DNA from 3 places in the Lysinibacillus sp. C5.1 genome. Region 3 is predicted to be linked to each of the others. Evidence: riboswitches for the same ligand, from Rfam matches in the RefSeq annotation. Region 3 holds a riboswitch; each other region holds the start of a gene.
The links. Region 3 has a riboswitch for cyclic di-GMP ahead of I5435_RS20050 (methyl-accepting chemotaxis protein). Riboswitches for the same ligand answer to the same signal wherever they lie in the genome.
Positions count from the first base shown of each region.

Region 1 (11,247 bases), 350 kb from region 3:
ATATCCTTTGTTACCAAATTAAAATAATCTTCGTCCGCAACAACTTGTAACACCAATTCTTTCTTTGGTGTCGTTTTCACATCTACTCCAACATATATTGCACGCAACTTATCTTTCAATGTAGCCATACTTAATTGTTCTTGACTAACGAATGAACCCTGCCCTTCTTTATTTTCTGAAGTATCGGCTGCTAAAAGCCTATCGACAAGGTTAAAAGTAACTATAGCTACTAGCAATACACCAACAAACATTACTATTTTTCTCAACATGCATTCCCCCTAATTAGAAGGTATGACATAGAAAACATAAAAAATGCCATCATCCACATAATGGGTTCTTGCAAATTTGCTTTGAATAATAGAATACGGAAGAATTAAAACATTTCATTACTTTTAAAAAAGTTCTTGAGAAACATTTTTAATCATATTACCTTAGCTAAAGAAGGAGGACGATACAATGAAAATCACAATTGAAGAATTACCCGCTTCAAAAATTGCCTTTTTTAGAAACGTTGGTCAATATGGTGAACGGCAAAACAAAGGGTTAATGGAGTCTTTTAAACAATGGGCACATTTAAATGACTTGTTGAACCAATCAGCCATATTCGGCATAGCGCAAGATAATCCCGAAATAACACCTAAAGAGCAATGCCGTTATGATGTTGGCATAATGATTCATGATAATTTCCATGTGTCAAAACCTGCACATGTTGGTATATTTAGTGGCGGGAAATACGCTGTTTTCTTGCTCGACCATACTAAAGAAGCAATCAGCACATTTTGGAGCACTGTCTTTTCAGAAATCGAGCAACATCAGCTAATCATGAGACAAGAACCAATAATTGAAAGATATACGTCGCAAATGATTGATAATCATTTATGCGAAATATTAGTTCCGATTCAGTAAAGTATTCGAATTGACTTCTCAGGATTAACGCTTACTGCAAAATAAGAGACAGAGGAAAGATGTTCATAAATTTTTTATTATGCGAACTTAGCCATTAATGCTTTTGCAAAAATAAAAAATTAGAAGTGTTCACTAGTAGTTGGGAGCGAAGGCGATGACTCTAGTTCAGAACAGCACACGATATAAGACGCGAGCATTCTGCGCGTTATCGACGGTCGCGAAAGGAAAGCACCGCCGTAGCGGACAACAACGGCGCAGCAAAAAAGTGTTAGATTGAAGCTAATCAATCTAACACTTTCTGCGCATTTTTTTAATTTACATTTTGCAAAATTTTACCGTCATTCATTTTAATGACTTGGTCTGTATACATAAGCATTTCTTCATCATGTGTAACCATTAACGTCGTGATATTTAATGTTTTAGTAAGATTTCGAATTAACTCCATTACGTCCTTCGACCGTTTCGAATCGAGACTTGCTGTTGGCTCATCTGCAAAGAGCACTTTCGGTTTATGAATAATCGCTCGGGCAATCGCAACTCGTTGCTTTTCCCCACCTGATAATGAAGAAGGATAGGCATTTTTGCGATGATCCATCCCTACTAATTTTAAAATACGCTCTACCTCTCTTTGCTGCTCGTGTTTCTTTAATGGCGTTTCAGATACTTCCAACATCAGCAGGAGCTGTTCTTCTACTGTAAGAAACGGAACTAAATGTGCAAATTGAAAGACAAAGCCAAATTTACTTGCCCGTACTTGTCGAACTTGATCTGCACTTAATGTCGTCATGTTTTTCCCTTCAAAGATTACCTGCCCATCGGTTGTAGGTTGCAAACCTGCTGCAATCGTTAGCAAAGTACTTTTACCAGAACCTGAAGCGCCCACTAATGCTGTTACTTCACCTTCCTTCAGGGTCAGGTTAATGCCTTTTAATATTTCTTCCTGCACTTCACCATTTGTAAACGTTTTTCTAACATTCTCCATTGTAAATTGTGTCATATTAGACCTCTCCTTGTTGTATCGCTTGTAATGGTTGAATTTTTTTAATTTGGATCCCTGAAATGGTAGCCCCGATAAATCCAATAATAAGGAATACAATCGACAATTGCGTTATTGTAGCAAAACTTAAACTAAATGGCATTCCTTGTGGTGCAAACTGATTAAAAACTTGGCTTAGTGTAATAGATAGCACCAGAGAAATCGCAGTAATCACAATCATTTGTGTCCAAATCATTTTGAATAACTTACTTGTTTTTAAACCAATTGCTTTTAAAATACCGTATAAGCCAATCTTCTGAACGTTCATCATATAGAAAAAGATTGCAAACAGCATGCCACTAATGACAACTAAAAACCAGACAATCATATTAAGAGACATTTGTTCTGCGCTATAACTCGGTATCGTATTTAAAAAATCACTTTTTGAAAAAGCTTGTAATCCTGTATACGCTTGTGAGGCATCCCCATCTGGTGTAAACACTAATTGCATTTCTTTAACTCGATAAATTTCTTGGTAATCCTCCATACTAATATAGGCTACTGGCGCATGGCTATATTTCTTTTGTTCAACAAAATCTTTTACAATAAACTTGCCACTAAACTGATTGTTCGTTACTGTATCGCCTATCTGTATACCTTTATCCTTTAATGAGCTATCTAAAATAATTTCTTCATGTTTAACATTTGCAAATAACGGCGAATCGGTAGCTGTTACAAATGCCACGCTTTGTTGCTTTCCTGCCTTATCATTGATAAAGCCCATTTGAATAGAAAAGGCAACAGCATCTTTTTGTTTGCTTAAAATTTCATCTTGGGTACTGCTATCTATTCTAGACAGATTATATGTTTCATCTGCATCTTCATTCATGTAAAACTGCCCCGCTGGCAAATCTTTAATAAGCGCAGCATTGTCTTGCGATAATCCATTTGCCAAACCCGAAATAATAAAGGTTAATAAACTCACCAGAAAAACAATCGAACCTAAAATCACAAATCGCACTTTATTTTTCTTCATTTCTTTTAAAGCTAGGTTCATTTTAAACCCCTCCTATTTCTTTTTACATTCTTAGAATATAGAGTCAACATGAACACAACATGAACTGAAAATGAACGGAAGATGAACTAAACATTACAGTTCAATATCGCTGCCGCTTGCTATTCAAACAAAAATAAAAAACCTCCTACGCATAATGACGTAGAAGATTGTGTAAATGGTGATGGAAGCTCGTTAACCGCGGTAACGCTAAACGGCTAAAATATCGCTCCTAAAATGTTACAAGTAATGTTTTTGAATTACTCGCATTAATTTATTGGCATTTTCTTCACTAATTGAGAACATCGTTTGTCTAAAGTTAAAACCTTGTCCACAAATAGCTTTCATTTCAGAAGCACTTAATGGACGCTTTAATTTACAAAAATCTTGTAAAGGTGTATTTGTCTCTGCATTAGTATAGCCATTATAATCTTGCTTGTTATATTTACCGGAACCTTTTCCGTATCCTACAATGCCAGCGCCGCTTTTATAAAGAAATACAATATCGCCCTTTTGAATCTTTTCTATTTTTTCTTGCCATCCTTTATGATAAGCCGCTGCTTTCTTTTCATCTAACATTTCGTCTGTCGTTAGTGGATTATTGGTATGATTCGTGTTTAAAACGTAGGCGCTACTCTCATATTCTAAATAACTTTCAATTGGCGAATACATATTAAACTCAATATAATGTTCACCATTGACTTCAAATATCCAGTAGACAATGGCATCAATAGTCAAACCATTCTTCTTCCAATAAATAATTGCTTCTACCGTTTGTTGGTCTAAGCCATTTGTCATAACAATGAAATGTTGCTTATTATTAAACATCTCTTGGGTAATTTGATTACTTGCGTCTTTATCAAAATACTGCTTATGGGCATCCATTAACGATATATTACCTTGGCTATATTTGAGGTATTTTTCATTGAGCTCATCGTAACTACTATTGCCGAATAATTGACCATATCTCAATACTTGTAGCAAATTCTCTTGATTTGAACCCCATCTTTTCAATTCAAATATATATAAATCGCCATCTTTATCAACTGCTAAAATATCGGGTTCTTCTTGTCTTGGACGCTCGTTAAATATTGTCATTAAATCTTTGCTAGAAATAAAATCTTGCAGATGTTTAGATACTAACCTTTCTAAATCCTTCTCTTTCCAACCAATCGCATCAAGACTCACTCTTTTTACCTTTTCATAATCCCAGGAGGACTTATTTAATTTATATAACATGTAGTCCATTTCCTTTCATTAAATAGTATCAAATCTATTATTTCACCTATTGTAAATATTTTCAATATCAGTACCCATGACATAAGTAGTTTACAGATAAACCATTTTTCTCTTACTAAAGTCTTTTACACATAACAAATGAACCACCATTAAATGACATTATTTTTCGCCCAATAAAAAAAACCTCGCCATTTTACCCGAATTATAGGTGGTAAAATATAGTGCAAATTGTACTTTGGCAATGATTTTCCTTATGCTATTCTTTATTGTAGAAAATTGAATAGGCAAACCTAAAGAAATTTAGGGACGCAAAGCTATAGGGACTAAGGTTTTTAATAACTATGTCTGCCAGTTGCCGAAGAGTACATACTACTTTTTGTTTAGTAAGGACGTAACACACAACCCACTGATAATTGTATATTAATATAATTTACGAAAGGCATTTTTTAGTGCTATTTATTATAATGTGGGATTTTTTATGATTGCCTTATTTAAAATAAAGCTACTCTTTTTTGAGTAGCTTTTTTATGTACTCTGTAAGAAAAATGCATAAGGAGGAATTTAGATGAAAGTAGTAAAGATTGTAACAGTATCTGCCCTTGCTTTAAATTTAGTCGGTGGTCCAATGAATGTTTTAGCCACTGAAAATCCAAGTGGAGATATAGTTAAAACTTCAGCCGAAGCTCGTACTAATTATTCCATCGCTTCGGTGAAAAAATTTGAATTGTACGGAACAGATATTTTAAAAGCATACGATGACGTATTTAAAATAGCGAGAGCAAACATTCAATCGATTACGAACAACGGCGGAAAATATGGAAGTTCTACTATAGATAAAGCGATTGATGGTGATATGAACAGCCATTGGGAAACAGGGAAACCCAATAGTACCTCCTTCACTAATGAAGTGATCATTCAGTTCCATGAAGCATCTACATTAAATCGAATTGTCTATGCAGCTCGTCAATCTTCTACAAAAGGAAAAGGTTTTGCACAGCAGTTTGAAATTTATAGCTCCACTACAGATACAGGCGATGATTTTACACTCGTTTCATCAGGACAATATACAGGTTCTACTGGAGATATCGTCGAAATCCAATTCAATCCTACAGAATTTAAACGACTAAAATTTGTTTTTACGAAAGCAAATCAAGATTGGGCAAGTGCATCCGAGTTTCAATTTTATAAAGAAGATCCTGTCTCTGACAAAATGGCGACACTCTTTACAGATAGTACAATGAGCGCTGTAAGTGACAAATTCAACACCATAGATGCTATCAATCAATTAGAGGTCGAAACCCAAGGCCACCCCTTCTACGCACAATTCAAAGAAGATATTGACAATGCGAAAGCACTGCTAAGCAATGAAAAAATTACAGCGACAACTGCACTAACTTCGTCATTTAGCCATTATGCCAACGAAGCGTATTCAAAGTTATTTAGAATGGATAAGGCAAACATTAAAGAAATTACCAACAATGGCGGACACTATGCGAGCGCCATTATCAAAAATGCCATCGATGGCGATGTTCATACATATTGGGAAACAAATAAAAGCAACACAGCTACATTCTCAAATGAAGTAGAAGTTGAATTTATAGAACCTGTTACATTAAATCGTATTATTTATGGAGCAAGACCTTCTGACCGTAAAGGCTTTGCCGAGGAATTTGAAATTTACGCTTCCCAAACGTCAAAAGGCGAAACCTATGAACTTGTCTCAACAGGTAAACATAACATGGTCGCAGGATTAGTAGAGGCAAAATTTGCACCGACGACATTTAAACGGGTGAAATTTAAATTCACTAAATCCAATCAAAATTGGGCAACACTTTGTGAATTAGCCTTCTATAAAGAAGATGCATTAAACGATAAAATGGCGCAGTTATTTACTGACGGAACGATGAATACAGTTTCCCCTGCATTCAACAGCATCGAACATATTAACGCATTAGAAGAAGAAGCGAAAACACATCCACTATATGCTACTTATAAAGACAATATCGAATTAGCTAAAAAAATAATGAACGGTGAAGTGGTTACAGAAGGAAGAATTATAGTAGCCGAGCAACACGGGGATATGGTCAAACATGCCAATCAACAATTGAAATTCGGCTTCGGTAACAATTTACAACCAACTGGCCTTGCTGCCCAACCGGGTGATCAAATTACCGTTTACGTTGACGCATCAACAACTGGTCCGTTACCACGCTTGGCATTTTCACAACAAGAAGGTGCTTGGAATAGTTGGCGACAAGGTGTCAGCTTAAAAGTCGGTAAAAACGTCATTACTGTTCCTGCCATCCCTAAAACTTCTTATAATAAGAAGGCCGTTACACCTGGTGGCACAATCTATATTGAAAATCCTTATACAGCGGAACAGCAAGGTAAAGCACCGACCTTAAGATTCGAAGGTGTTGAGAGAATTCCATTTGCAACAAAGTCTACAAACGTAGAGGAGTTCAAACAATTTTTAATCGACTATAAGAAAAAAATTGATGAAGATATAGCGAAGCATCCAAATGTTGAAGATCGCAAAGTGCTTGATATTGTAGAAGTCGTTGGTGACCATTTATTTTGGACAGGTACTGCAACAGGTGCTTACAAAACCTATATAGAAAATGGCTATAGCCCACTCCAAACCATTGAATCGTATAATCGCCTTATGGACGAATTATTTAAGTATTACGGTTTAGATGGGCGCAGTGAAAAACATGATCCAAAATTAATAAGAGAAAACGTACGACTTGCACAGCCTTATGCGTACATGTATGCAGCTGGCGATCATATTGGCACACTGGATGATGTTGTGGCTGATATTTTAGTTCCGATAGAAGAAAAAGGCGGTTCATGGGGGCTTATCCATGAAATCGGTCACCGTATGGATATAGGTGTACGAACAATCGGCGAAGTAACAAACAATATGCTTCCACAGCATATGTCAGCACTTTACGGGAAAATCGATGGACGCATTCCATATGAAGCGAATGTTTATAAAAACGTATTGAAAAAAAACACAAAAGATTATAACGATCAAGGTTTGTTTGAAAAACTAGCCGTTTACTGGCAACTTGAAATGTATAGCCCTGGCTATTGGGGAAAATTAAACGCTCTTTACCGCGAAAAAAATGTCACGCTAACAGATGGCGAACGTTCTAAACAACAATATTTAGTCGAGTTTTCTTCTGAAGCGCTCGGTTTAGATTTAAGTGAACACTTTGCTCGTCATGGCTTTGTCGTAACGGACGAAACAAGAGCAAAAACAAGTAAGTATCCAAAACCAGATAAAAAAATATGGTATTTAAATAATAGTGCGGTCGACTATAAAGGGAATGGTTTGAAAGGAAAAGCAGTAAACGTAACATTGGCATCAAACCAAGCTACCAAAACAAATACGCTCTATTTATCCGTTGATAAAGAAAAGCAAGATGACTTTTTAGGTTATGAAATTTTTAGAGATAATGAATTAATCGGCTTTACAAGTACTCAACAATTTATCGATCAACATATCGATAGTACAAAAAATTACACGTACAAAGTTGTTGGCTATGATAAACAATTAACTGCACTTCAACCAGTAGAAGTAAAGGCATTTACCCCTACCCTATCTATTGAAGATAAGGTTACAGTCAAGCTACATCAAACATTCAATCCTATGGATTATGTTAAAGCAATTTCCTATAGTGGCAAAGATATCACGAATACGGTCGTTATTAAATCGAACACAGTAGATATGACAAAAAAAGGAATCTACGAAGTTGTCTATGAAATCAACGATGAAGGCATCCAAGAAACAAAAACTATGACTGTCAATGTTGTAAGTGATATGCAGTATATTTCTGATATGACAGCTAGCTCTGCCAAAGTTGGTTGGGGTTCATTACAAAAAGATAAATCTGTTGCAGGTGGCACCATTACGTTATTAAGACAAGGTGTTGAGGCAACGTATGCCAAAGGACTCGGTGCACATGCAAACGCAGAAATCGTATATAACATAGAAGGTAAAGGCTTTACCTTCTTTGAAAGTTACATCGGTATTGATCAAGTTTCAAAAGGCAAAGCTTCATCTGCCACGTTTGAAGTTTGGGTCGATGGCGAGAAAAAATTTGAAAGTGATGTATTCAAAGCAAACACAGATCACGGCTACATCCATATCCCTGTTACAGGAGCAAAGGAAGTAAAGCTCATTACAACAGATGCCAATGATAGTGGCAATTCTTCAGACCATACGATTTGGGCTGATGCTAAGTTCGGTAAAGACTCGAGTCAACCTACTTTAACGCTACCTGAAGATTTGACGATGGTGAAATTAAACAGTGATTTCGATTTACTAAGCGATGTAACAGCAACTGATATCGAAGACGGTGATGTTAGTAATCAAATCCAAGTCACTGCCAACGGTTTTAATACGAAGAAAACAGGTACTTACCACGTCGACTATACCGTAACAGATAGTGATCATAATGTCGTCACAGCAACAAGAACTGTCTATGTTTATAGCGACGAAAAATTCGCCTCTGACATCGGTTGGCAATCGGCACAAACTGCGTATAGTACCGTCAACAAAGACAAAGCATCATCAGGCGGTTCAATTAAAGTATTAACGAATGGTGAAGTAAAAACTTTTGCCAAAGGTATTGGTACGCATGCGAATTCTGAAATTGTTTACGATTTAACAGGCAAAAACTATGATTATTTCGAAACACTTGTTGGCATTGACCGCAACATAGCTGAAAACACTAACTCTAGCGTAACATTTAAAATACTTGCTGATGGACAAGAAGTATATAACAGCGGCGTGATGAAATATCAAACAGAAGCAAAATTAGTAAGAGTTCCACTTGCAGGTATTAACGAGTTAAAACTGATTGCACATGACTCTGGCAATGGTAATGCATCCGATCACGCTAACTTTGCTGATGCTAAGTTCTATGTATCAAACGGGATACCAGAACTAACAATTGCAAAATCAATCGCAACAAAAGTTGGAACACCTATTACCATGAACGATAGCTATGTGGCAACTGATGCTGAAGATGGCGATTTAACATCTCAAGTACAAGTAACAGGCTTAGATCAAGTAAACTTCGATCGCGCTGGCCGCTATGACATTACGTATACGGTTGTCGACAGTGATGGCAATAAAGTATCGAAAAATCGCGTTATTTCGGTAGTTAACATGGATGATTATCATTACTTAACTGATTTTCAATGGCAATCTACACAAAACAGCTATACAGCACCATTAAAAGATGTTTCTATTAGTCACAATGCCATTCGCCTAACAGGTGATGATGGTCTTGAGAAAGCATACGAAAGAGGTATCGGCGCCCATTCAAACTCTACAATTATCTATGATTTAAGCGATAAAAATGCCGATTTCTTCACTGCCTTTGTTGGTGTAGACCGTCAAATGTACGGTACGGTAGGCTCTGTAACATTCCAAGTGTTTGTTGATGGAGAGAAGCAATTTGACAGTGGCTTGATGCAATCGCGAGACCCTCAACAATACATTGAAGTAAGCATTACAGGGGCCAAAGAACTAAAACTGGTCGTAACTGATGGCGGCAATGGCAACGGTTCAGACCATGCTTCATGGGGAGATACTAAATTACATTTCGCTAATGCAGAGCGCGTTTTTACACAATCATTAACGCTAGCACTAGAGGATGCCAAAGCCATTCCTATAGAAAACTATACAGCGGAGTCCATTCAAGCATTAGAAGCGAGTATAGCAAAAGCTGAGGAAGTACTTGCCAACCCTCAAGCAATTCAAGCACAAATCGATGAAACGTTAGAGGAATTAACACGCACTAAAGCTGCCCTTATCGCTATTGACTTTACTCAAATCATACCGATTGCAGATAACAATCTTAAACAGGCAATTCAGCAAACATTGGGGCTGTCTGGGGAAATCACATTAGGTGATATGATTACACTAACTAGTCTACATGCACCCAATGCCCGTATTACAAATCTAGACGGCTTACAATATGCTAAAAATTTAACATCACTCGATATTTCGGCGAATAGTATTACCGATTTCTCACCATTGCAAAGTCTAGGTGCATTGGATACTATCACTGCGCAGCCCCAAGTTGTGGAAGTATCAAGCTTAACAGGTCCTATAGCGACGGTTGAGAACTTAGTAAAAGGTTTGGATGGTCAATACTTAAACCCTTATCAAATCGGTCTAAGAAATACGAAAACAATGAAAGAAATCTACGTAGATGTGGAACAACTTACACCAAATACAGACCACTTTACAATCGATCTTTCACACGAAGAACAAGGCACATATATGCTCATCATCGCTTATAAATTAAACGAAGACACTCGGATTCAATTAACTTATTATGTAAAAAATTAAGCATTGTGCTTTAGCATAAATAATCTAATAAATAACGCCCACGGATTTTTCCCGTGGGCGTTTTAGCTTATATACAAAGACTGCACGTCGCATCGTTCAATAAACGCTAATTTGCGCTTCCAAATCCAACTCAGTCATTTTAAAATACGTGGTGAATCGATTGGACAATGCCTCTGTTATTGTCTTACACTGTTCTTCATTCAGTGATTTAGCATAAATTAGGATAACCCCAATATTTTCGTTGTTGGGTTCCAACGGGTTCATCACGACATCTTCTTTCAAAATTAACGCATTGCTCATCGCAACAAAGTTTAACACCGTATTTTGCAACATTTTTCTTTCCCTTGGATTTAACCCCACAGTATCAATTATTTCGACCCTAACATAATTCATACTCTGCACCTCCATAAAATGCCGTGAAAATTTATTTTTTATATTTTACTACTTTTATTTTAAACCGAAAATAATAGATTTTTAAATAAATGCGCATTAACCAAACCATTTTTCCTAATAAAATGGACAACAATCATTAGTATAGTCCATATTTACGATTTTATCTAAATAGTATTTACTACTATAAATTATTTATTTAAAATGAAATTATCCCGATTAATTCAAAAAAAAGTAAGTTTTTTTAATAATTTTTACCACTAAAATAGGCATACAATAATCATAAAATGATTAAAATGGATGAAGCAAAAC
Region 1 is NZ_CP066226.1:3,711,607-3,722,853, forward strand. Features, by position in the region: gene I5435_RS18245 (hypothetical protein) at 1-266, opposite strand, end outside; gene I5435_RS18250 (AraC family transcriptional regulator) at 457-906, shown strand; gene I5435_RS18255 (ABC transporter ATP-binding protein) at 1,217-1,903, opposite strand; gene I5435_RS18260 (ABC transporter permease) at 1,905-2,939, opposite strand; gene I5435_RS18265 (PDDEXK family nuclease) at 3,177-4,175, opposite strand; cyclic di-GMP riboswitch class I at 4,449-4,535, shown strand; gene I5435_RS18270 (NPCBM/NEW2 domain-containing protein) at 4,741-10,545, shown strand; gene I5435_RS18275 (hypothetical protein) at 10,642-10,938, opposite strand.
Region 1: linked by a shared signal. The riboswitch ahead of I5435_RS18270 (NPCBM/NEW2 domain-containing protein) and the one ahead of I5435_RS20050 (methyl-accepting chemotaxis protein) in region 3 are both predicted to bind cyclic di-GMP.

Region 2 (11,247 bases), 830 kb from region 3:
TGAAAGCATAGCAAACTCTGGTTCTAGTAAAAATAGCAATACTGCAACAGAGGGAATGAGAAATCGAACCATTACTTTTCCCCCTCTACAGTAGCCTTTTGTGGATTTGATAAATCTACATTTGTCGCGTCACCATCTGAACCATCAATAACTGTCAATGTTCGTTTAGCTATCACAACATTTTCTAAAATTGAAAAATCAGCAGATGGTTTTACATAAGCCATTTTGGTTAAGCCAAAATCATCTGTACTTACTTCTGTAATTTCTCCAATTGGTACACCTTTAGGGAAAATACCGCCAAGACCAGAAGAAACTACTTTTTCTCCTTCTTTCACCGTTAAGCTAGAATCGATTCGCTTCATAATGAGTTCATTTCGTTCTTTATCAAAGCCCTCGATTAAACCGTATGCTTCTTTTTCTCCTAAAACCATCGCGGAAACACGGTAGTTAGGATTGTTTGTATATAAAAGCTCTACTTCAGATGTGAAAGGGGTTACTAGCGTGATTTTACCAACTAGCCCTTTCGCTGTCATAACTGCCATATTTTTTTCTACCCCATGAGAAGAACCTTTATCTAAAATAATTTTTTCTTCCCATTGGTCAGGATTTCTAGCAATAACCGTTGCTTGAATTGGATTAAAAGCTTTTAAACTTTCCGCTTTAGAAAGTTCCATTAGCTTTTCATTTTCAGATTTTAAAACCAATGCTTCGGCTTGTACAGCTGCAAAATCTTCTAAGCGTGCTTTTAAACGTTTATTTTCTTCGTACGTGTTTAAGAGGGAGTCAATATTATTAAAAATACCAGTTATGTAATTTGCCGGCTTCGCAACAATAGATTGTGCGACGCCGACTGTATCTTTAATAATTTGCTCTGGTAAAGTTGCATTCGTCCGATCTCGTAATGAGAAGCTAATCAATGCCACAAGAAAAACCATGCCCACAAGTAGCAGTATTACTTTCTTATTGAAAAAAAACTGTGGCATTGCCTAAACCTCCTTACCCTTTTACTTGTTGTTGACGAATTAAATCAATATGATCTAATGCTTTACCTGTCCCAATAGCTACACAATCTAATGGATCTTCAGCAATAAACACAGGCATATTGGTTTCACGGCTAATAACTTTGTCTAAGTTCGTTAATAACGCGCCACCACCTGTTAACACGATACCTCGCTCCATAACGTCAGCAGAAAGCTCTGGAGGTGTTTGTTCCAACGTTTTTCGTACACCGTCAATAATTGACGATACCGCTTCACGCAATGATTCTGAAATTTCCTTAGATGAAATTTCAATCGTTTTTGGTAAGCCCGTTAATAGGTCACGACCTCTAATCTCCATTTTTTCATCTGGACCTTCAGCAAATGCTGTACCAATCTCCATTTTTACTGCTTCAGCCGTACGCTCACCAATCGTTAAGTTATACGATTTACGGATATATGAAATAATCGCTTGATCCATTGCATCCCCACCGACACGTACAGACTCACTTGTTACGATACCACCTAAAGAAATAACTGCTACCTCTGTTGTACCACCACCGATATCAACTACCATAGACCCTGTTGGATCCCAAACAGGTAAGTTCGCTCCAATAGCTGCTGCAAAAGGCTCCTCAATTGTAAACGCTTCTTTTGCACCTGCTTGGCGAGAGGCATCGATAACTGCGCGTTGCTCAACCGATGTAATACCATATGGCACACAAATCATTACATTCGGTTTTTTCCAATTACCGCCAGAATTTTTACAAGCTTCTTTTAAGTAATATTCAATCATCGCTGTTGTAATATCAAAATCAGCAATAACGCCATCTTTCATCGGACGAATCGCCACGATAGATCCAGGTGTACGGCCAATCATATTTTTTGCATCATTACCAACTGCAACGATATCTCCTGTTTTTGTATTCTTTGCTACTACAGAAGGTTCGCGTAAAACGATGCCCTTCCCTTTAATAAAAACTAATGTATTCGCTGTGCCAAGGTCAATCCCGACATCTTTACTACCTAATCCAAACAAATTGTGTACTCCCTTTCTATTTAAGCCATACTATCGTTGACATAAAATCATACCGTTCATTATAACGGATAAATGCAAGAATTTGTAGTGCCACATACCGCTTCTTGCAGAAAACTTACTATTTTAATTCCCTCGTAAACTAAAAATAGTACGTATAGATTAGCATATTATTTTTTTTCATGTAAGACAACGCATTATAGGCTACCAATTTTTGTGAATGCTATAGATATTTCTATGAATACAATAACGTCATCCAATTAAAAAGGTTCGTTTTGAGTTAACCCACTTTTAAATTTGCTACAACTATACTACTTCTAGATTATACTATAAAAATTTTATCTTTTAAAAACTGATATCTTCTTTGGAAGTATTTACAACCACTTAAAGACTTTGAGACCTTCTGCAGAAATCTAAAAAGCTCTGCAAATATATGCAGAGCTTAAGCTTGTCCAAATAACTTCAATGCGCATTATGATGTATCTGAATGAAAAAACCAACAAGCCGCGTCAAGCGCTTTCTTAGGTTCGTTGCACTTCCTCTTCGTACCTGTCCTGTTACCTATTGCACACGCTTATGGAGAATGTTAACGCCCTTGCCTTCACTTCGCGTAGGAGTTGACATGCCCATTCCTTCATTCAACAACATTTCAATGCACAAACGTATGTAGGAAAGCCTTTACTTTATTAAAACTAAAAATAACCTTTTTCTTTTAAGCTAATAAATTGATGGTCGCCGATGATGATGTGATCCAGTAATTCAATGCCAATAATATAGCCAGCCTCCTGAATTCGTTTCGTTACCTCAATATCTTCTGGACTTGGGGTAGGTATACCGCTTGGATGATTATGCGCACAAATAATAGAAGCGGCAGAGCGCTTGACAGCCTCACGGAAGATTTCTCTCGGATGCACAATAGAAGCATTTAGGCTCCCGATAAATATCGTTTGCTTATGCATAATTTGATTTTTGACATTAAGGAAAAGGACGACAAAATGTTCTTGACTTAGAGAGGTCATATCTGGCATAAGGTATGCTGCGGCATCTTGCGGAGAACGAACGGTAAACTTGTCATCATTTTGCTTTTGAGACAAGCGCCGGCCAAGCTCTATAGCAGCTAAAATTTGAATTGCCTTTACCTCCCCTATCCCTTTAATGGCAATCATTTCTTCAATAGTTGCATGTTTTAAATGGTGTAAACGTTCAAATGTACTTAATACACGATTCGCAAGTGCAAGAACTGATTCTTCCTTCGTACCTGTCCTTAGTAAAATAGCTAATAGCTCCTGATTCGATAAGCTCATTGCACCTTGACGAAGTAGTCTTTCACGTGGTCGATCTGCCATATTGACGTCACGAATCATCGTTTTTGGTAAAACATCTGTTGGCAATAGCTTCACTCCTTCGCAAATTGAATAATATGCTTCGCTATCAATTGCGCAAACAACGCTGCAAGTGGTAAGCCGACAACATTGTTATAATCTCCTTCAATTCGTTTAACTAAAAGGGTTCCCGCTGTTTGAATACCATAACCGCCCGCCTTATCATAAGGGTCTCCAGATGCTACATAAGCTTCTATAAGCTCCTGTGATAAAGTATGGAATATAACTGCTGTTTCTTCTACAAATGTTGTTTCTATACCATTCGGCTCAATGATGGCAACTGCTGTCATCACCGTATGACGCTTGCCTGATAACCGAGATAAGTGTGAAATAGCTTCCTCCCGTGTTTTTGGCTTATGCAGTAACGCATTGTTAAAAACGACGATTGTATCGGCGCCAATAATCGTTGCTGCTGGCACTTTCTTAGCTACATCTCGTGTTTTTAGCAGTGCCACACCTGTTACATAATCCTGCATAGTTGTTGCTTTTACACTTGTCTCTTCTACATCACTTGTTACAATATCAAACGGAAGGTCCAACATAGCAAGCAGTTCCTTTCGTCGTGGTGATGCAGAAGCAAGTACTAATTTATGATTTGTTTCAAACATGATTTCACCATTCCTCCTTCTCTCTATCATAACGGAGAATACGGTTTTTGAAAATTTTCAAAAAATCAAGATAACACTCATATAGCTAACTATTCGACTTAGAATTTCGTTTGAAGACAAGCATTTTTGGACTTATAATGTGCAAATATTTGGAGACGCACGATATTTAAATCACTAGAAATAGAGGTTGCTGCCTTGCCAATACTTTGCCAATCAGCAGGAAGAGTGGAATCCTTCGTTGCCTCTTTAAAATTTAATTTTGTCGTATTTTTATCAGCTAATACTTTTATCACTTCAGCAATTGTCGCCTCCTTGCAACTTTCACCACTAACACTAAACACTTTTTTAAATGTTGGTGGGTCCTTTAAAAACACTAACTCACTTTCTTCGTTCACTATACTTGTCCATACATAAAACTTGCCCTCTACTTCTACAATTGCACTTTCTTGCAATGACGGATGTTCAGAGACAAATGTACTTGCACTTGCATAATTAGAAAATACGCCCGCTTGACTTGCAAAAAACATAGTTGAGTTTGCAGTACCGCCTGTTGTCGGAATTGTTGCGGAGTCTGCCTCTGTTTCAGTTTCGTTTTTCGCTACTTCACTTTCCTTTTTTAAAGAAAATTGGGTACTAGCTTGGAGAACGCCTAAAAAAACTGCAACACCAAAAAGCCCGACAATACCACCAATTAGCATTGCACGCACTACTTGTTTTCTCACTACATGACTAACTATTTTCATACCTTCATCACCTCTTCCTTCAACTATCAAAACGAACATAAAAAAAGACGACACTGTTATCAGCTGTTATTTCATATAAGTATATGTTAGAGAGTATGCTTAAATGCTAATTTAATGCATTACCATTAATAGAAATTGGTGAGGTTCCACATTATATTTTTTACCTTGTTATATAAAGTGTTTGCCTACGCCTCACTAGAGTGTGATTGTTGGCATGAACTTACATAAGTGATAAAAAAATAAAAAAGTCAACCCATTATTGAGTTGACTTTACCTTTCTAATGAAACCTATAATTTGCATGGCGATTTTGTAACATACTGAAAGCAATTGACAAGCCGTTGCTCAAGTAACTATCCTTATCCTTCTAGCAATCCCCTATCTAAATCGCACGCAGGAGTGGAAAAACAGTTGTCACTACCTATGTCCGCTTCCGTCAAGCAAGCTACCGCGCACTTCTGTTAATAAATATAAAGAGCCGGTTACGATTGTTCTACACTTCTTCTCTGATTGCTGTTGTAAAAATGGAATTGTATTTTGCAAAATTGCTTTTTGCGGGGCATGACATAATGCCAACATATCTTGTGCTGACATCGCACGCGGATTATCAAAATCAACAAAATAAAATGTCTCACTAATTTGCTCTAAGTACTGCAAAACTCCTTTTACATCCTTATCACCTAATATGCCGACAACAAAGGTAATAGACTCATTAGGAAACGCTTGGCGAACCGTTTCTACCAATTTTTCTGCACTAGCTGGATTATGCGCACCGTCAAAAATAATATATGGCAACACCTCTTCAAATCGTCCTAAAATGCTTGCCATTTCAATACCTTGGCGTATACTTGCCACGTTGATTGCTACATTTAGCGCAGTCGCAACTTCTAAAAATGCCGTAATGGCTAATGCCATATTATTCGCTTGATGAGGTCCTTTCATATGACGTGTAAGATTTGTGATATGTAAGTCCATAGTCTCATTTTTATAGTTCTCATAGTCATGCATCCGCACAATATGGAATTGATTGTTCAGCTCTAGAACAGGTGCTTGCTTTGCATTAGCTTCTCTCTCAATAATGTTCTTTGCTTCACAAGGTAAATCCCCGATTACAACTGGTCGATGCTGTTTAATAATCCCTGCTTTATGCTGTGCAATGCTTTCAATAGTTGGACCTAAAAATTTTGTATGCTCTAGCGCTATACTCGGAATAATCGAGACAATAGGTTGCACTACATTCGTACTATCTAGTAAGCCCCCCATACCCGCTTCGATTAATGCAATATCGACATCACAATGGACAAAATGCAAAAACGCTGCGACAGTTAAAAGTTCGAAATCCGTTAGTTTACCGCTAAGCCCCGCATTCTTCATTTGATGAAAAACGCGATCCATCTCTAGTGCTGAAATAGGTTGTTGCATTACTTGAATTTGGTCATGCACATTCAAAATGCATGGAGACATGAACTTGCCTACTTTTAAGCCATGTTCCTGCGCAATTGACTCTAAAAATGTTAATGTTGAGCCTTTGCCATTCGTGCCTGCAAGGTGCACAATTTGCAATGTTCTTTCAGGATTCCCTACAAGTGCCAATGCTTCTTCAATCGCTGTAAGCCCTGGCTTAATTACATCATCACTAGTTAAAGCCCATTTTTTCTTATAATCATCGAACTGAGGAATCATTGTGCTCCCTCCTGTATCCATTGGCGAACTTCAGCTATAAAATACAGCGAACCTGTAATCACAACAATATCTTGTTGGTCCTTATGTTGTATGACTTCACTTACTATATATTTCCAATTTTTGTTATATCGTTTGTCTTGATGCGTTGATAACATCGCTAACTGTTCAGCTGGCATGGCATTGGGTAGTCCAATTTGTGTAAAAGATATAGAAGTTGCTACTGCATCCATTAACGCAATACTATTGGCATGGTCTTTATCAGAAAGAGCTGCATAAATAAATCGATAGCGTTGATTTGGATAGACCTTCTGTAATGTTCGAATCAATGCGGCAGTTCCTTCTGAGTTATGAGCACCATCTAATACAATATTATTAGGGAACTGTTCAAAGCGACCTGCCCACTGTGCGTGTTGTAGCGCTTGGCGCATTGACTCTTCGGATAAATGAATAAGCCCTTTTTCACGTAATAAATCCATCGTTGTGATAGCCAGACTCGCATTAGCGATTTGATGCGCCCCTGCCATTTTTAATTGAATATCTGTGAGGTCAAGATGCGCATTGTGATAATGAAATGATTGCATGCCCATCTCCTGCTCCTGTGCAATCACGTTAAAATCATGCCCTAGAACAAGACACCTAGCATGACGTTCATGTGCAACCTTTTGAATCGTAGCAAGTGCTTCTTTATTTTTAACACCAACCACTACGGGTACACCTTCTTTAATAATACCTGCCTTCTCAAAAGCAATCTTCGCATATGTATCGCCTAAAAAGGCCGTATGCTCTAAAGAAATCGTTGTAATAATGGATACAAGTGGTGTTATGACATTGGTCGCATCAAGTCTTCCACCGAGCCCAGTTTCAATTAACGCAAAATCCACTTCTTCATGTGCGAAATATTGGAACATAATAAGTGTGACGACCTCAAAAAAGCTTGGATAGTCCCCATTATAATTTGCCTCAATGATTGAAGCTACGTTATTCATATACTGTAAAAATTGCTCGTCCGGAATTTGTTTTCCATTGATGGTCATACGTTCATTGACACGTGTTAAATGTGGTGAAGTAAAAGCACCAACCCGATATCCTGCATTCTCTAGCATTTCTCTCAGTACATTTACGGTGGACCCCTTGCCATTGGAACCTGCTAAATGGATAGCGCGCAACTTGTTATGCGGGTCCCCTAAACGCGCCAATACTTCACGCATCATGACTAAAGGTTCACGTTTATGATCAATCGCCTTTAATGTAAAAATAAAATCTGTACATGCTTTTATCGTAGTAAACAAAAGAAACACTCCCTTTCACTACAGTATAAAGGGTGACTGGCACACAAACAATTCTGATACAAATTTAAAAACACACAGAAAACCACTGTAGGAGTGATCATTTGTGTGTTTTTAACTAATTTTTTTCAAATAAACAACAAATTATTGTAATTGATGGATGCCTAATAGCGCTCCCATATCATCTAAAATTATTTTTGCATCATTATTTAAGAGTGGCATAACATCCGATCTTTGCACTAGTTCTAACGAATTTTTTAATGTTCTTTTCAGCATCGAAATATCAAAATTTGAACAATACTCATTAATCTTATTTATCACTAGTAAATCTGTACGTGTTAATGAAATCTTCGTATCTTTTTGTCCCTTATTATCCGCTAAAATATGTTTAATAAGAACCCGTCCACTTGCATTTAATAGTCGATAATATTTAGCCTCCGATAACTTTAAAAGATTTGCTTCTATAATTCCCCTAGCGCTCACAAAATCTAAATCATCACAAGCTTTGTTTACTTTCACTACAATTGTTCCAATATTTCCTGACATAATAAACCTCCGTTATTCTTGCATTCAAAGTAAAAGACCATTCTACTCAACATAGAATGGCCATAAAATTAAATAAAAATTTCATTTAATGGTAACCAGGCGATCATAGTTTGAAAAATACTCATTTCTCTTCACCTTAGACCCTAGGCTTTGCGTCCTACCCTTTCGGATAGTTTGCCTTTATCTATTATACTAACTAAAATAGATAATACTATATATTTTTTCCTAACTCAATACATAACTTTTGATGCATAAAAAGAAAAACAGCAAATGACTATTTCGCCATCTGCTGTTTCTTCAAATCACTATGCTATTACATGTTTTTTAATTCTTCTAAACGTTTTAATACTACTGCATGTTTCTCTTCATAATCCGCTAATTTTTCGCGTTCAGCATTTACTAATGCTTCTGGAGCCTTTGAAACAAATTTTTCATTGGACAGCTTACCAGTGACAAGCTTCACTTCTTTCGCCCACTTTTCTAGTTCTTTTTCTAGACGAGCGATTTCTTCTTCTAGATTGATAAGACCTACAAGCGGTAAGAATAGCTCTGCTCCCGTTACTACTGCCGTCATTGATTGACTCGGAGCCTCTAAGCCTTCACCAATTGTTAACGGCTCAGGATTACAGAATTTTTCTAAGTAGGCTTTATTCGCTTCAAGAGTAGCAACTGTTGCACTATCTTTAGCAGAAATGAACAACGGTACTTTTTTGCTCATAGGTGTGTTAACTTCCGCACGAATATTACGCACCGAACGTATAATATCCATAAGGAGCTTCATATTGTCTGCTTCTTCAGCAAAGTGAAGATCCGTACGCACAGTAGGCCATGCTGCCACTGTAATTGACTCACCTTCATGAGGTAAATGTTGCCAAATTTCTTCTGTGATGAATGGCATAAACGGATGTAATAGACGCATTGTTTGGTCTAATACGTAAGCTAGTATAGATCGAGTTGTTTTCTTAGCAGCCTCATCTTCACCATTCAGCGGTAGTTTCGCCATTTCAATATACCAAGAACAGAAATCATCCCAAATGAAATTATATAGTTCACGACCTACTTCACCAAACTCATAACGTTCTGCTAATGAAGTCACACGTTCAATTGTTTCATTCAAGCGCGTTAAAATCCATTTATCGGCTACTGATTTTTCACCAGTTAAGTCGATTTCATCATATGTCATTCCATCCATGTTCATAAGTGCGAAACGGGAAGCATTCCAAATTTTATTAGCAAAGTTCCAAACAGATTCTACTTTTTCCGTTGTATATCGTAAATCTTGGCCTGGAGATGAACCTGTTGCTAAGAAATAACGCAGTGAATCCGCTCCGTATTTCTCAATAACATCCATTGGGTCCACACCATTACCAAGTGATTTACTCATCTTACGTCCTTCGCCATCACGTACCAATCCGTGGATTAATACATCTTTGAATGGGCGTTGTCCAGTAAATTCAATACCTTGGAAAATCATACGAGATACCCAGAAGAAAATAATATCGTATCCTGTTACAAGCGTACTTGTTGGATAGTAACGTTGATATTCTTCATTTGCCTCGTCAGGCCAACCCATTGTAGAAAATGGCCATAGTGCTGATGAGAACCATGTATCTAACACATCTTCATCCTGTGTCCAATTTTCTGCGTCTGCAGGCGCTTCTTTACCTACGTAAATTTCACCTGTTTCATTGTGATACCATGCAGGAATTTGGTGTCCCCACCATAATTGGCGAGAGATACACCAGTCACGGATATTTTCCATCCAACGAGAATATGTGTTTTCAAAACGTGATGGAACGAAGTGAACTTTACCTTCCTCGTCTTTTTGCAGTTCTAAAGAGGCATCTGCAAGTGGTTGCATTTTAACGAACCATTGTGCGGAAAGATAAGGTTCTACAACTGCACCAGAACGTTCAGAATGTCCTACAGAGTGCATATGCTCTTCAATATTGATTAGGACACCTGCTTCTTGTAAATCGGCAACAATTTGCTTACGGCATTCAAAACGATCCATACCATTGTATTTACCCGCAAGTTCATTCATTGTGCCATCTTCGTTCATTACCAGAATACGTTCTAAGTTATGACGATTACCAACTTCAAAGTCGTTCGGGTCATGAGCTGGTGTCATTTTTACTACACCTGTACCGAATTCCATATCAACGTAATCATCTGCTACGATAGGAATTTCTCGGCCCACGATTGGTAAAATAACCGTTTTACCGATTAAATGTTGGTAACGCTCATCTTTCGGGTGAACTGCTACACCAGAGTCCCCAAGCATTGTTTCAGGACGTGTCGTTGCAACTTCCACATAGCCAGAACCATCTGCTAATGGGTACTTCATATGATAGAATGCACCTTGTACATCCTGATAGATAACTTCAATATCCGATAAGGCTGTTTTTGCTGCTGGGTCCCAGTTAATGATACGCTCCCCACGATAAATTAAGCCTTTTTCATATAATTGCACGAAAACCGTTTTAACGGCATCCGATAAACCTTTATCGAGTGTAAAACGTTCACGAGAGTAGTCTAATGCAAGGCCAAGCTTCGCCCATTGCGCGCGAATATGCCCAGCGTACTCCTCTTTCCATTCCCAAGTTTTTTCTAGGAATTTTTCACGTCCCAAATCATAACGTGTAATATTATCTTCACGTAGTTTTGCTTCTACTTTTGCTTGTGTAGCAATACCTGCATGGTCCATTCCTGGTAACCAAAGTGCATCATAACCTTGCATACGCTTCATACGAATTAAAATATCTTGTAATGTTGTATCCCATGCATGACCAAGATGCAATTTTCCTGTTACGTTCGGTGGTGGAATGACGATTGAATAGGGTTCCTTCCCGCTTTCAGGTTGTGCTTCGAAAAATTTACCTTGTAGCCACCATTCATAGCGACCCGTTTCAATAGACTGCGGATCGTATTTCGTCGGCATTGAAATGTTTTCTGTCATATTGACTCCTCCTGTTGTGAAATAATTTT
Region 2 is NZ_CP066226.1:3,237,481-3,248,727, forward strand. Features, by position in the region: gene mreD (rod shape-determining protein MreD) at 1-72, opposite strand, end outside; gene mreC (rod shape-determining protein MreC) at 72-983, opposite strand; gene I5435_RS15845 (rod shape-determining protein) at 997-2,016, opposite strand; gene radC (RadC family protein) at 2,706-3,377, opposite strand; gene I5435_RS15855 (Maf family protein) at 3,410-4,003, opposite strand; gene I5435_RS15860 (hypothetical protein) at 4,102-4,746, opposite strand; gene I5435_RS15865 (bifunctional folylpolyglutamate synthase/dihydrofolate synthase) at 5,162-6,427, opposite strand; gene I5435_RS15870 (bifunctional folylpolyglutamate synthase/dihydrofolate synthase) at 6,424-7,716, opposite strand; gene I5435_RS15875 (hypothetical protein) at 7,858-8,259, opposite strand; cyclic di-GMP riboswitch class I at 8,347-8,448, opposite strand; gene I5435_RS15880 (valine--tRNA ligase) at 8,573-11,218, opposite strand.
Region 2: linked by a shared signal. The riboswitch ahead of I5435_RS15875 (hypothetical protein) and the one ahead of I5435_RS20050 (methyl-accepting chemotaxis protein) in region 3 are both predicted to bind cyclic di-GMP.

Region 3 (11,247 bases):
AACAAACACAGGGAAAACATTAATGGTTCAATCTACACAACAAATGGCAACTATTAATGACATTGTGTTAGATTCCGTAAAAAAGGTAGAAGGTTTAAACGAACAGTCTGCTGAAATTTCAAAATTGGTTTCTGTAATCGATGAAATTTCTAACCAAACGAATTTGCTTGCTTTAAATGCTGCCATCGAAGCGGCACGTGCAGGAGAACATGGCAAAGGCTTTGCAGTAGTTGCCGATGAAGTGCGTAAGCTGGCAGAACAAGTACAATTCTCTGTGACAGATATTTCAACAATCGTTCATCGCATTCAAAGCGAAACAGGCAATGTCACAAATTCCCTTCAATCTGGTTATGAAGAAGTAAAAAAAGGAACAGCACAATTAAATCAAACGAATCATACATTCGATCAAATTTCTCAAGCGATCGAGGATATGAATAACAATATTAATGTGATTTCAAATAACTTAACAAAAATTTCCCAACATTCCGAAGCGATTAATGGCTCGATTGATGAAATGGCTTCTATTTCACAAGAATCCGCTGCTGGTGTTGAGCAAACAACGGCCACTGTTGAAGAAACAGCTGCAACAATGGATGAAATTTCAAAGAGTGCCAATCAATTAGCTGAAATGGCTGAAGAGCTAAACACACAACTACAAAAATTCACACTTTAATACAAGGAAAAAGCTATCCGAATGTCTTCGTGATAGCTTTTTTATTAGGCTAGATGACATCTAGTATAGGATTATTGCCAATGTCGGATAGGTACTCGCTCTAATTCATAGTGCTTGATAATAATACTGACCTTTTGATACCATTGTTCACACAACGCCATTGCTTCGATATACGTATCATCTTCTATTGAAATGCCATCCTCTTGTTCTAAAAAGATATACTCTATAATTGGATCGCTTAGATTGTCTACCACCATTTTTAAAGCTAATTGGGACACTTCCTGTTCCTCACATGCTTCTTCCTCAATCTCCGCTTCTTCTACTAAAACATGATGGTCCCCCGCTAGTAAAGAGTCATTAAACAAACCATTACTAGTTCTTGCCACAATATGACCGTCCTCTACAATCGCTACCTCATAAATTTCATTAAAACGGACTTCTTTCTTTACTACTTCTGCTTCCCAATCTTCTTTAACTGCCAGTATAAGTGTTTTGGATTGCTCATTCAGTAATAATGCATGTAAAGCATCACTTGCAATGATGCCATGGGTATGAGGGATATTCTTTAACTCTTCTTCACTTGCACTTTTACGCTCCGCCATTATTCTAAAAGTATGATATTTCCATTTAATAAAACGTATTACGCCAATGATGACTAAGGTTATGCCAATTAAAAAGTACAATTTTTTTATGAATTCAGCATCCATTGCCATTGCTAAAAACAAATATATCGTACCTAACAATACTAGAAAGATTGTTTTCATTATTATCCCACTTTCAACAAAATAATAGATAGGGAAAATACATCTCTATAGTAGAAATCTTATTCAGCTATCTCTCTTTTCATGCTTCATTTTTGGATAATAAAAAACACGAAACACTGGTATCCTCAAGTGTTTCGTGTTGTTGAACAAGTCTTTTTAAGCTAACACAGAGCTTATTGTTGTTTCACTAGCTCGTCCTTACTGCCTACATTATCTAATGTTTTATCTTTTTCAATTTTATGCATATCTAGCACATGTTGTGAAGGTGGCACAAGCAAACTGACAATCACAATCGTTATACCTGAAATAACTACTCCAGAGAAAACAGGTGCCTGCCATAATTCGTTTATTAAACCTATAAAGCCTTCAGACTGTATGGATAAACTAGGTACAAAAGTTAGTGTTGTGATTATATAATAGATCAGCCCGACCGATATACTTGCCCAGACAGCTGGCGTACTGACCCGCTTCCAAAATGGACCTAAGACAATTGGCCAAAAAATCGTCACGAATATTACGTCCCAAGCTAAGTAAGCTAAATCAATTACTTTTTGAAAGCTAACAGCCAAGATTAAGCCTAATACTGCACTGCTTAAAATCACAAGTCTTGAAAATCTCAATAAATTTTTAGGATTAGGATTACGATTAATAAAGTCTAAATAAATATTCTTTGTGATAATACCAGAAGTTGCAACATAACATGCGGCAACAGTCGACATTCCCATCGCTGCCATTGCTGTTAAAAAGATTGCAGCTAAAAGAGGAGGAAAGTATCCTTGTGCAAATGCTAGCATTAACGTTTCTGGATTTGTGCTATTAGGATAAATTGTTTTAAAGGCTTCACCTAACATGCCAGGAATCCAACTAATCGCTATAATAACGATACCAGCTATAATCATACTGCGTTGTGCTACTTTTGGACTTTTCGCGGCGGCTACCCTTTGACCTAAGTCAACAGCAGGGATATCACCAAGCGCTAATACTAGATATAACGTCCAAAATTCAGCTCCTGCCTTATTAAACAATTCACTTATATTCCACCACTCCGGATTAAACGTCACATCAGGATAATAAATAAACACAAAAATGGTAATACCTAAAATACCAGCTACTGCTAGCGCACCTTGTACGATTTCTGTGTAGGCTACAGCCCATAAACCGCCAATTACAGAATACAGTGCTGTTAACGATACAAATAATAATGCTGCTGGAACAAAATCTATTTGTAGCAATTGCTGGATAATATACGTTCCACCAACCGTTAAAGCTGCTGCATTAAAGATTCCAAAGGCGATAGCCATTACAATCCCTGTGTAAGCTCCTAACTTTTTACTACCATATCTTAAGCCATAGTAGTCTGCTAATGTCCATCCTTTTAATCTTCTAAGCGGTTTGGTCCATATAAGCGCACCAAGAATCATACAGGTCCCTAAACCACCCATCGTCGCTGATCCCTCAAAGCCGCCACTCGTATAACCAGAACCGACAGCTGCAAAAAAGAACGGAGCGGCTAATAAAGCCGCAATTAAACTTCCCGTCACAACTGAGAGAGGCATGCTCCATCCGGCTACGATTAAATCTTCTGCCGTATTAACGCGTTTATACCCCTTATAACCAATATAATAAATAAAAATTAAGTACACGCTAAAGATTAAAATATTCAACATTTTTATTGCTCCTTAGTTCTTACATTATCCGTTCATCACTACTCCACCATTAGGCGTTAAAATCTGACCTGTATAGAAATCAGCGTTGTCAGAGGCTAAAAAAAGTACACTTTTTGCGATTTCCTCAGGTTGTGCCAAGCGTTTTAATGGATACTTTGCAGATTCCTCTTCAATATAGTTCTCTCCAAATTCTTGTAGGATATCTGTGAGTGTCCCACTAGGAGCTACAGCGTTTACTAAGATGTTGGGCGCTAATTCTCTTGCCAAAGCTTTCGTAAATGCATTAATGCCGCCTTTTGCAGCTGAGTAATGCGTAAACTCTTCACAACCTAGACTACCAATATCTGAAGAAATATTAATAATCTTGCCTTTGTTTCGTTCCTTCATTCGTTTCGCTGCTTCTCGGCAATTATAAAAACATCCATAAAGATGTACTTTAATCATTCTGTCCCATTGTTCGTCTGTTAAATCTAGCACGCTAGAAGCTTGTGCAAATCCTGCATTATTTACAAGAATATCAATCTGTCCTAGATGACTATCCATGTATCGGAACATGTCCTGTACTTGATGAGAGTCTGATACATCAGCACGGTATTTATAAGCTCGTACACCTAGCTTTTCAGCCTGTGCTCGCACTTCTTCTGCTTCATGATCGTCACCAATAAAGTTAATCAATACATTGGCACCTTGTTTTGCGAATGCAAGTGCAATTGCTTTTCCGATGCCCTTACTAGAACCAGTAATCAGAACATTTTTTTGTGCTAAATTATTTTCCATTTTCATCATTCTCCAATTTGAATTTTGCTACAAGCGCTTGTAATTCTTGTGCTGTTATTCCTAAAGAAGAAGAAGCCTCTTTCACTTCTTGCATCGTCGTTAATTGTTCCTGTGTCGCTTTTGACACATTAGATGAAAACTCTGATGAAAGCTCCGCTGATTGTTTAATGTTATTGACAGACGCTGCAACTTCCTCTGACGAAGCAGAAATTTGCTGAGAGGCTGCTGAAATTTCACGAATTTGACTAGCGACTTCTTCCGATGATGTAAGAATTTCTTTAAAGATTTCCCCTACTTCATCTGTATATTCCATACCTGCTTTTACATCTGCTTTTCCTTTTTCCATCACGACAATGGAAGCATTTGAATCGGATTGAATCGTACTAATTAGATTGTATATTTCTGTTGCTGATTGCGAGGATTGCTCTGCCAACCTTCTCACTTCATCTGCTACCACTGCAAAACCTTTACCATGTTCTCCTGCTCTTGCTGCTTCAATAGCTGCATTTAAAGCAAGTAAGTTAGTTTGATCCGCAATTGCTGTAATAAGACTCACAATATCGCTAATTTTATTCGTATTAACATGTAAGCCATTAATGGTTTTGCCAATTTGTTCTACTGAACCATTAATTAGCTCCATTTGGGATATAACTTGTTGCACGACTTTATCTCCACGTTCAGAAGCAAGAGATGCTGCTATAGATGATTCGGCAGCAGTATTTGCTGAGTCAGCTATTTGTTGAATACCTGTTGCTGTTTCTTCCATAGCTGCAGCAGTTTCTTCTGTCATCACCATAGATGCTTCCGCATTCTCATTTATACGTTTCATATCCTTTGCAATATCGGTAGAACTGTTAAACGACTCTCCTGCATTGACAGTTAACTGACTTGCAGCAGAAGAAACATGATTAGATGTATTTCTAATATTTAAAATAATATGTTGCAAATTGGTAACCATCGTTTGAATAGATTGCGATAAGTTCCCTATTTCATCTTTTGTAATTTCTAATTCAACTTGTTGCAATTCACCATTTGCCACTTGATTTGCAACATCGACTACTTTCTTAAGAGGTTTTAATAGTCGATCGATAATTATGTAAAGTAAAATTAGTAAAATAATCAAACCAACAACTGCGATTGCAATTTGTTTTGTCATACTTGTTTTAATGATTGTATTTATGTAATCTGCGGAATAATCAATACCTAATAAGGCAATCATTTTGCCATTATCATCTTTAATAGGAGTAAATACTGTTCTCCAAGCACCAAATTGATCTTCGAATACGTTCGTCACTTCAGACTGATTACTGTCAATTGCACGCTTAGCTGTTGCTACATGTTCATCTGCTAAATCTTCGAAAATCTCACCAGCTTCATAAACCTCATTCAAGTTGGATGTATACCCTATCGGATTAACACCTTTATCTTTCATATCCCAAATATAACTCCAGCTCATTATCCCCTGTTCTTCCTGAATCATATCTAGCTGTTTTTGGAGATTTTTAAAATCGGGATTACTTTCCCCTTTTTCAGTTAATAAATGTTTTATCTGATCACTATCGAGATTCATAGCTGTCAATATACCAACACTTTTTAACTCTTGTTCCAAATCTACATTCATTCTTTTGTTAAGCTCACTAATACTTTGCGTTGTGACGATAGAAATCAACATTAAAACAATAATTGAAACTGTAAGTAATAATTTGTTTTTCAATGAAACATTTTTTAAAAATTGCATAGATAATTCCTCCTCTTTATATTTTATAGGTCAAAAAAAAATAACCTATTTCAAAAGAAATAGGTTATTAAAGATAAAAAAATAATAAATCCCAATAACTACTAATCTTTTGCAACCCAGCCATCATAGCGTTATCTGCCTTAGACCTGTAGCTTTGCGTCTCTACCTTTCAGTAGATTTGCCCTTATTTCTCCTCAAATTAACATAATAGTAAAAAATAATCAATACAGCTTCCAAAATTACTATTTAGTCCATGCTCTTATTTTACTACTTATGTACAAACAATGAAATAATTACTATGTAAAAATATTCTTCTTTATTGTAAAAAGTCCTGACAAAAAATAAGCAGCGACAACGTAAACATACGTTATTGCTGCTTAAATTTCTGATAAACACTTACCCCTAAATGTTTATTCAATTATGCAAGTTGTGTTACGAGTAAGACAGCTGGAATAAAGGATAATGCAAAAACGCACATATACCATACAGAAGTACGGCGTAATGAAAAACGAACTTTTTTACGTTCTGCATAAAAAATGTCTAACATAACAGCAACTATTAATGGAATACTAATGCAAGAAATAGCAATTAAAATAAAATCAAAAAATATCATAAAAAGCACCCCTCTATTCATGAACATTTCTTTTCCATTTGTGACAACTTTGTGTCAATTTCATTGTACACAATTCCGTCACATTTATCAACTGTTCAAAGAAAATAATGGTGATTTTACAATTTATTTTTTATTGCTTTTATTGTTATTATGTACTTCATCCAATACAAACAAAGGCGGGACGCTTACTGTAGGTAAGCATCCGACCACAATTCACTTTAACAATTTAATACTTAATCTCTATATTTATATGTTAAACCTTTTAAAAAGTTTCTCACAAAGCGATCGCCACATTCTTTGTAATTACGATGACTAGGATTTCTTAAAATCGCGCCTAACTCACCTTTCGATACTGTTACGCCACCTTCATATAAAATATCAAGCATATCTTCCGTTGTTAAAGCCATTGCAATTTTCACTTTTTTCAAAAGCATATTATTTGGGCTTTCTTTCCCTGTAACCGGTGGTGGCCCTTCCTGTGGACCTTGTTTTGATTGTTGAGGGCCACGTTTAAAAGTAATTAAACCATTTAAAAATGCCTCTACCATTTTGTTATTACATTTAATGTAATTCTCTGGGATATCTTCTTCATCTTCTTTAATTTTGATAAGCATGTTTAATACATCCTCTTTAGTGTATTTCATACCACCAAGCTTAAAAATTTCTACCATATCCGTATTTTTAATATCTAGTGCATATCGTAAACGAATCAAAATATCATTATTCGTCATAGCAAAACCTCCTTGATTTCCTTGCAAAATCTGAATTTATAAGAGCCAGGCTTTATTATAACAGAGTAAATTGTATTTTTAGCTAGCTTTGCAATTATTCCTCGCCTATAGTATGTAGATTGCACATTTCCTTGTTTTTAAATGTATGAAAATCAAACTGCCGACCATTCTAATAGCACAAGGAGGTGAGAAAAATGGCTAATAAAAATCGAAGTTCCAATAAACTTCAAGTTCCTGGTGTACAAGAAGCTGTTAATCAAATGAAATATGAAATCGCACAAGAATTCGGCGTACAACTTGGGCCAGATGCTTCTTCTCGCGCGAACGGTTCCGTAGGTGGAGAAATCACGAAACGACTTGTAGAAATGGCTGAAAAAAGACAAAAATAAAAGGTGCCAGGCACTAAAACAATTCAGAATTGTTTTAGTACCTGGCACTTACTTTCTTGCCCCTTTTATCATGACGAAGATGAATACTAATAAAAGAATAAGTAATGCACCTATAATTACGTATCCGACCATACTTGTTATTCCCAAAACACTAATACTCCTTCCATACATAAAGTGGAACAAAAAATTTACCAATATAGTACCGCTATATTTCCACTTTAGTTTACCTATTTAAAATACCCTTCTACTTCTATTTCTTCAACTAAACTGCTCTATTAGTATAATAAATTTAACAACTAGAGCTTTCTATTCATTCACAGTAATTTCATTTTTTCCGATAAATACAATTTATAAACTTTTATTTTTAGATTGTGGCTCTCATTTTCAATTCCACACCTTTAGATACTACGCTTTTCCTTAAAATACAGCACACCAAACAAACCAATGATGGAGAAAAGAACTGGCACTATAAAACCATAGTAGTAGCCATCATCTACATAACCTGAAACAGCTTGAAAATGATCTAATAAATAACCAAAAATAATGGGCAACAAAACGGCACTTAAAAAGCCTCCTGTATTGGCAAATCCCGAAACTACACCAGCTTCGTGTAAAGGGAATGATTGCCGTACAGCCGCAAATGTTAATGCACTTGCTCCATACCCAAAGCCGATGATAAAAAATAGTACCAACAGCAAGAAAAAAGCTGGATGTCCATTGCATATAAGAAACGTAAACCAACTAAGTAAAACAATACTATGCACGACAATATAAGGCCTTTTAATCGTATCTAGCCTGCTAGCCAGCCAACTAGTTAGAGGAGCTCCGATTAGTGCCCCAATAAGACCAACCATAATCAATTGGCTTGCATCCGAACGTGTCATTTCATATAAACTCATTCCGTATGGTACAGCCCAGGAACTGATAAATCCTACATAACCTCCTACTACGCCAAAATGACAAAAAAATAGAGCCCATGCTTGGGGATTGGTAAATATTCTTTTCAGTAATACGGATGTTTTATCACGTTGTTCTTCATCGGTTACAAAAATTTGCTCGTTGATAAAGCGTGTTTTAGGCTTTTTTACAAGTACAAAATAAAGGACTAGGCCACACAGGGTCAATAGTAGTCCTGCGCTACAAAAGGCCATCCTCCAACCTAGTAAATCAATCCACGTGGAGAAGGGGACTGTCGCCAATAAAAACCCTAGACTTCCAGTCATACCTGCCAGACCAATTAAACGTACAAACTCCTTGCGATGAAACCATTGTGCCAAAATAAGCACCATATTAACCCAAATTGTTGCATCCCCTACTCCAGTCAGTATTCTCGAAAAAAATAGCATAAGTGCATGTGTACTAAGACTATAAATGATTGTACCGATCCCCGTAAGTGTCGCCCCTAAAATTAAAAAAGCATTAGGGCCGTAACGATCAGCCAAAATCCCCATTGGTACTTGTAAGCTTGTATATACAAAAAATTGGATACTTGTTAATAAGCCAATCGTTGCTGCCGTGACCTGAAAATCACTCATTAATTGGTCTGTAATTAATCCTGGCGCTGTGCGTTGGCTCGCCATTAACAAATAAGTTAACAATACAACAACAAATACTACCCATCTGTATTTGCTATTTTGTTTGTCCATGGATATCTACCCCTATTAGCTTTTACTAGAATATATGAAAGAGTGCCAGACACTAAAACAATTTTGAATTGTTTTAGTGTCTGGCACCGATTTCTCTATATTTTTAAGCTGACAAGGTTGCCTGCTTCTTGCACTAATTTATCCATTGTACTTAATTCGTCATCGCTAATTTCAACTAGCTCCTCAAACATTTCCACAGATTCACGTGAAATGAACGAAATGTCTCTCATTGCCACCATGATTTGCTGAGAGCTTGAAGATAATTCTTCTGTACTTGCAGATGAATTGGCATTATTTTCAGCAATAATTTTTGTCGTTTCTACAATTCTTTCGAACATCGTACCAATTTCTAAAATGGTAGTATTCGTTTGTGCAAACTCTTCCGTTCCTTGCTTCATGGATGTAACCACTCGATCCGTCTCTTCTTGAATATTTTTTACGATATTCGATACTTCAGCAGCGGACTGTTGTGATTGTTCTGCTAATTTACGAACTTCATCCGCAACGACAGCAAACCCTTTTCCATGTTCACCTGCACGAGCTGCTTCAATAGCTGCGTTCAATGCTAATAAATTGATTTGCTCTGAAATCCCTGTAATTACTTTGACAATCTTGCCAATCTCATGTGATTTTTCTCCAAGAATATTGATTGCATCAAAAGTTGTATTAATCGTTTGATCAAATTGCTCCATTTTCACCATCGAATCTTTGAGCTTTTCGTTACCTTCTTGCGTCAATTCTAACGTCGTATTCGATTGTTCTGAAATTTGGTTTGATCTTATAGATAGTTCTTCGATAGCCACTGTGATGTCTTCAATCGAAGTTGAACTTTCCTCAGTAGCTACTAATTGTTTTTTTAACCCTTTTCCTACCTCATCAATGGCTGCTCTAACGATATCAGCCTTCTCCGCTGCATACTCTCCATGTTCAACAAGATTTTGACCTTTTTCATTTATATTTTTTTCGTATAGATGAAATTGCTCTTTTAATTGACTTGCAGATAATTCCTCTGCCCCGTTTGTCACTTCACTCTGACTATCAGCCTGACGTTTAAGCGAAAAATATCGGTAAGCAAAATACAAGGACGTGCATAATAAAAATACTATAATCACTAGCATAATAGCATCCATGATATAAAAATCTCCTATTCTCTCTACCTATGATGTTTTATAACTCTTTTACAATAATATAAATTCCATCAGCTACAGTCGCTGGGATATCGTTTAAATGCTCATTGCTTTCGTATTTATGAACAATGAAATCCCCTTCAACATTTACATACTTTTCAAATCCATGATACTTCTGTAACAAGCTCATTGACTTCGGATTTGTTGCTTCAGCTAACACCAGTCTTAACCCTTCTTCAGATGCTTTTTGAACTAAAATATCACCTAACGTTTGTACAATTTCATGGCGATTGTGCTCAGCGATGACACCTAATAAAAATAAATGCAGCACTTCATTATCTTCCATTTCTTTTCCATAACGTTGTTTATAGTCATTTAAGAAACGAACATCGATATCCTCTAATACATCCATCACTATATTCATATCAGAAAACGTGCCACTAAAAATAGGACCTTCATGTATTTCCAGTGCGTTTGTATCTCCAACTAAAGCGCCTACTACATTACGCTCTGCATCGAGCGCAACAACACAGTATCCTTGATGCACATTGTCTTCAATGTATTCTTTCGTGAATTGGTAGAAATCATCATAAGGTAATTTTAAGGAGTACCCGATTATCGGTTCTTGCACCCATTTACCGGCTACATCTACTCCAACAAATGTTTTTGCTAAACATGTTGCCGCTTTTTCAATTAAGTCTGGTTGGTCTTTTGTAATGATTTCATATGTATATACATCTTGTAATGTTGGCATCATAAATTCCTCCAAATATGCTTCTAGTGATTTAAAAACTATCGTGTTGCTAATTGTGATACATTGTCAACTACTGTTCCTGGGAAATTCACTCCCTCTAAAGCATTTCTCACTTGCACATAGGCAATTTTAGAGGCTGGATTGACAATATAGATATCTTTGAAGCCAAGTGATGCGTAAAACATTAATGTTTGCCCTAGCTCCGCTGAAACTTTAGATGGAACAGGTGATTGATACGTTGCATCAACTACAAAGGTATAGGATTTTTTTGGTACTTTCGCCACTGTCTCTTCCAAATCTTTTATATATTCCTCTACAAGCTCTGTTTTAATAAACCCATGAACTTGAACGTGTACTTCTTTTTTTGC
Region 3 is NZ_CP066226.1:4,063,816-4,075,062, forward strand. Features, by position in the region: gene I5435_RS20030 (methyl-accepting chemotaxis protein) at 1-673, shown strand, start outside; gene I5435_RS20035 (hypothetical protein) at 745-1,437, opposite strand; gene I5435_RS20040 (sodium:solute symporter family protein) at 1,611-3,104, opposite strand; gene I5435_RS20045 (SDR family NAD(P)-dependent oxidoreductase) at 3,129-3,881, opposite strand; gene I5435_RS20050 (methyl-accepting chemotaxis protein) at 3,871-5,619, opposite strand; cyclic di-GMP riboswitch class I at 5,727-5,812, opposite strand; gene I5435_RS20055 (hypothetical protein) at 6,038-6,232, opposite strand; gene I5435_RS20060 (YehS family protein) at 6,466-6,963, opposite strand; gene I5435_RS20065 (alpha/beta-type small acid-soluble spore protein) at 7,158-7,352, shown strand; gene I5435_RS20070 (MFS transporter) at 7,751-8,998, opposite strand; gene I5435_RS20075 (methyl-accepting chemotaxis protein) at 9,094-10,128, opposite strand; gene I5435_RS20080 (hypothetical protein) at 10,166-10,879, opposite strand; gene I5435_RS20085 (hypothetical protein) at 10,918-11,247, opposite strand, start outside.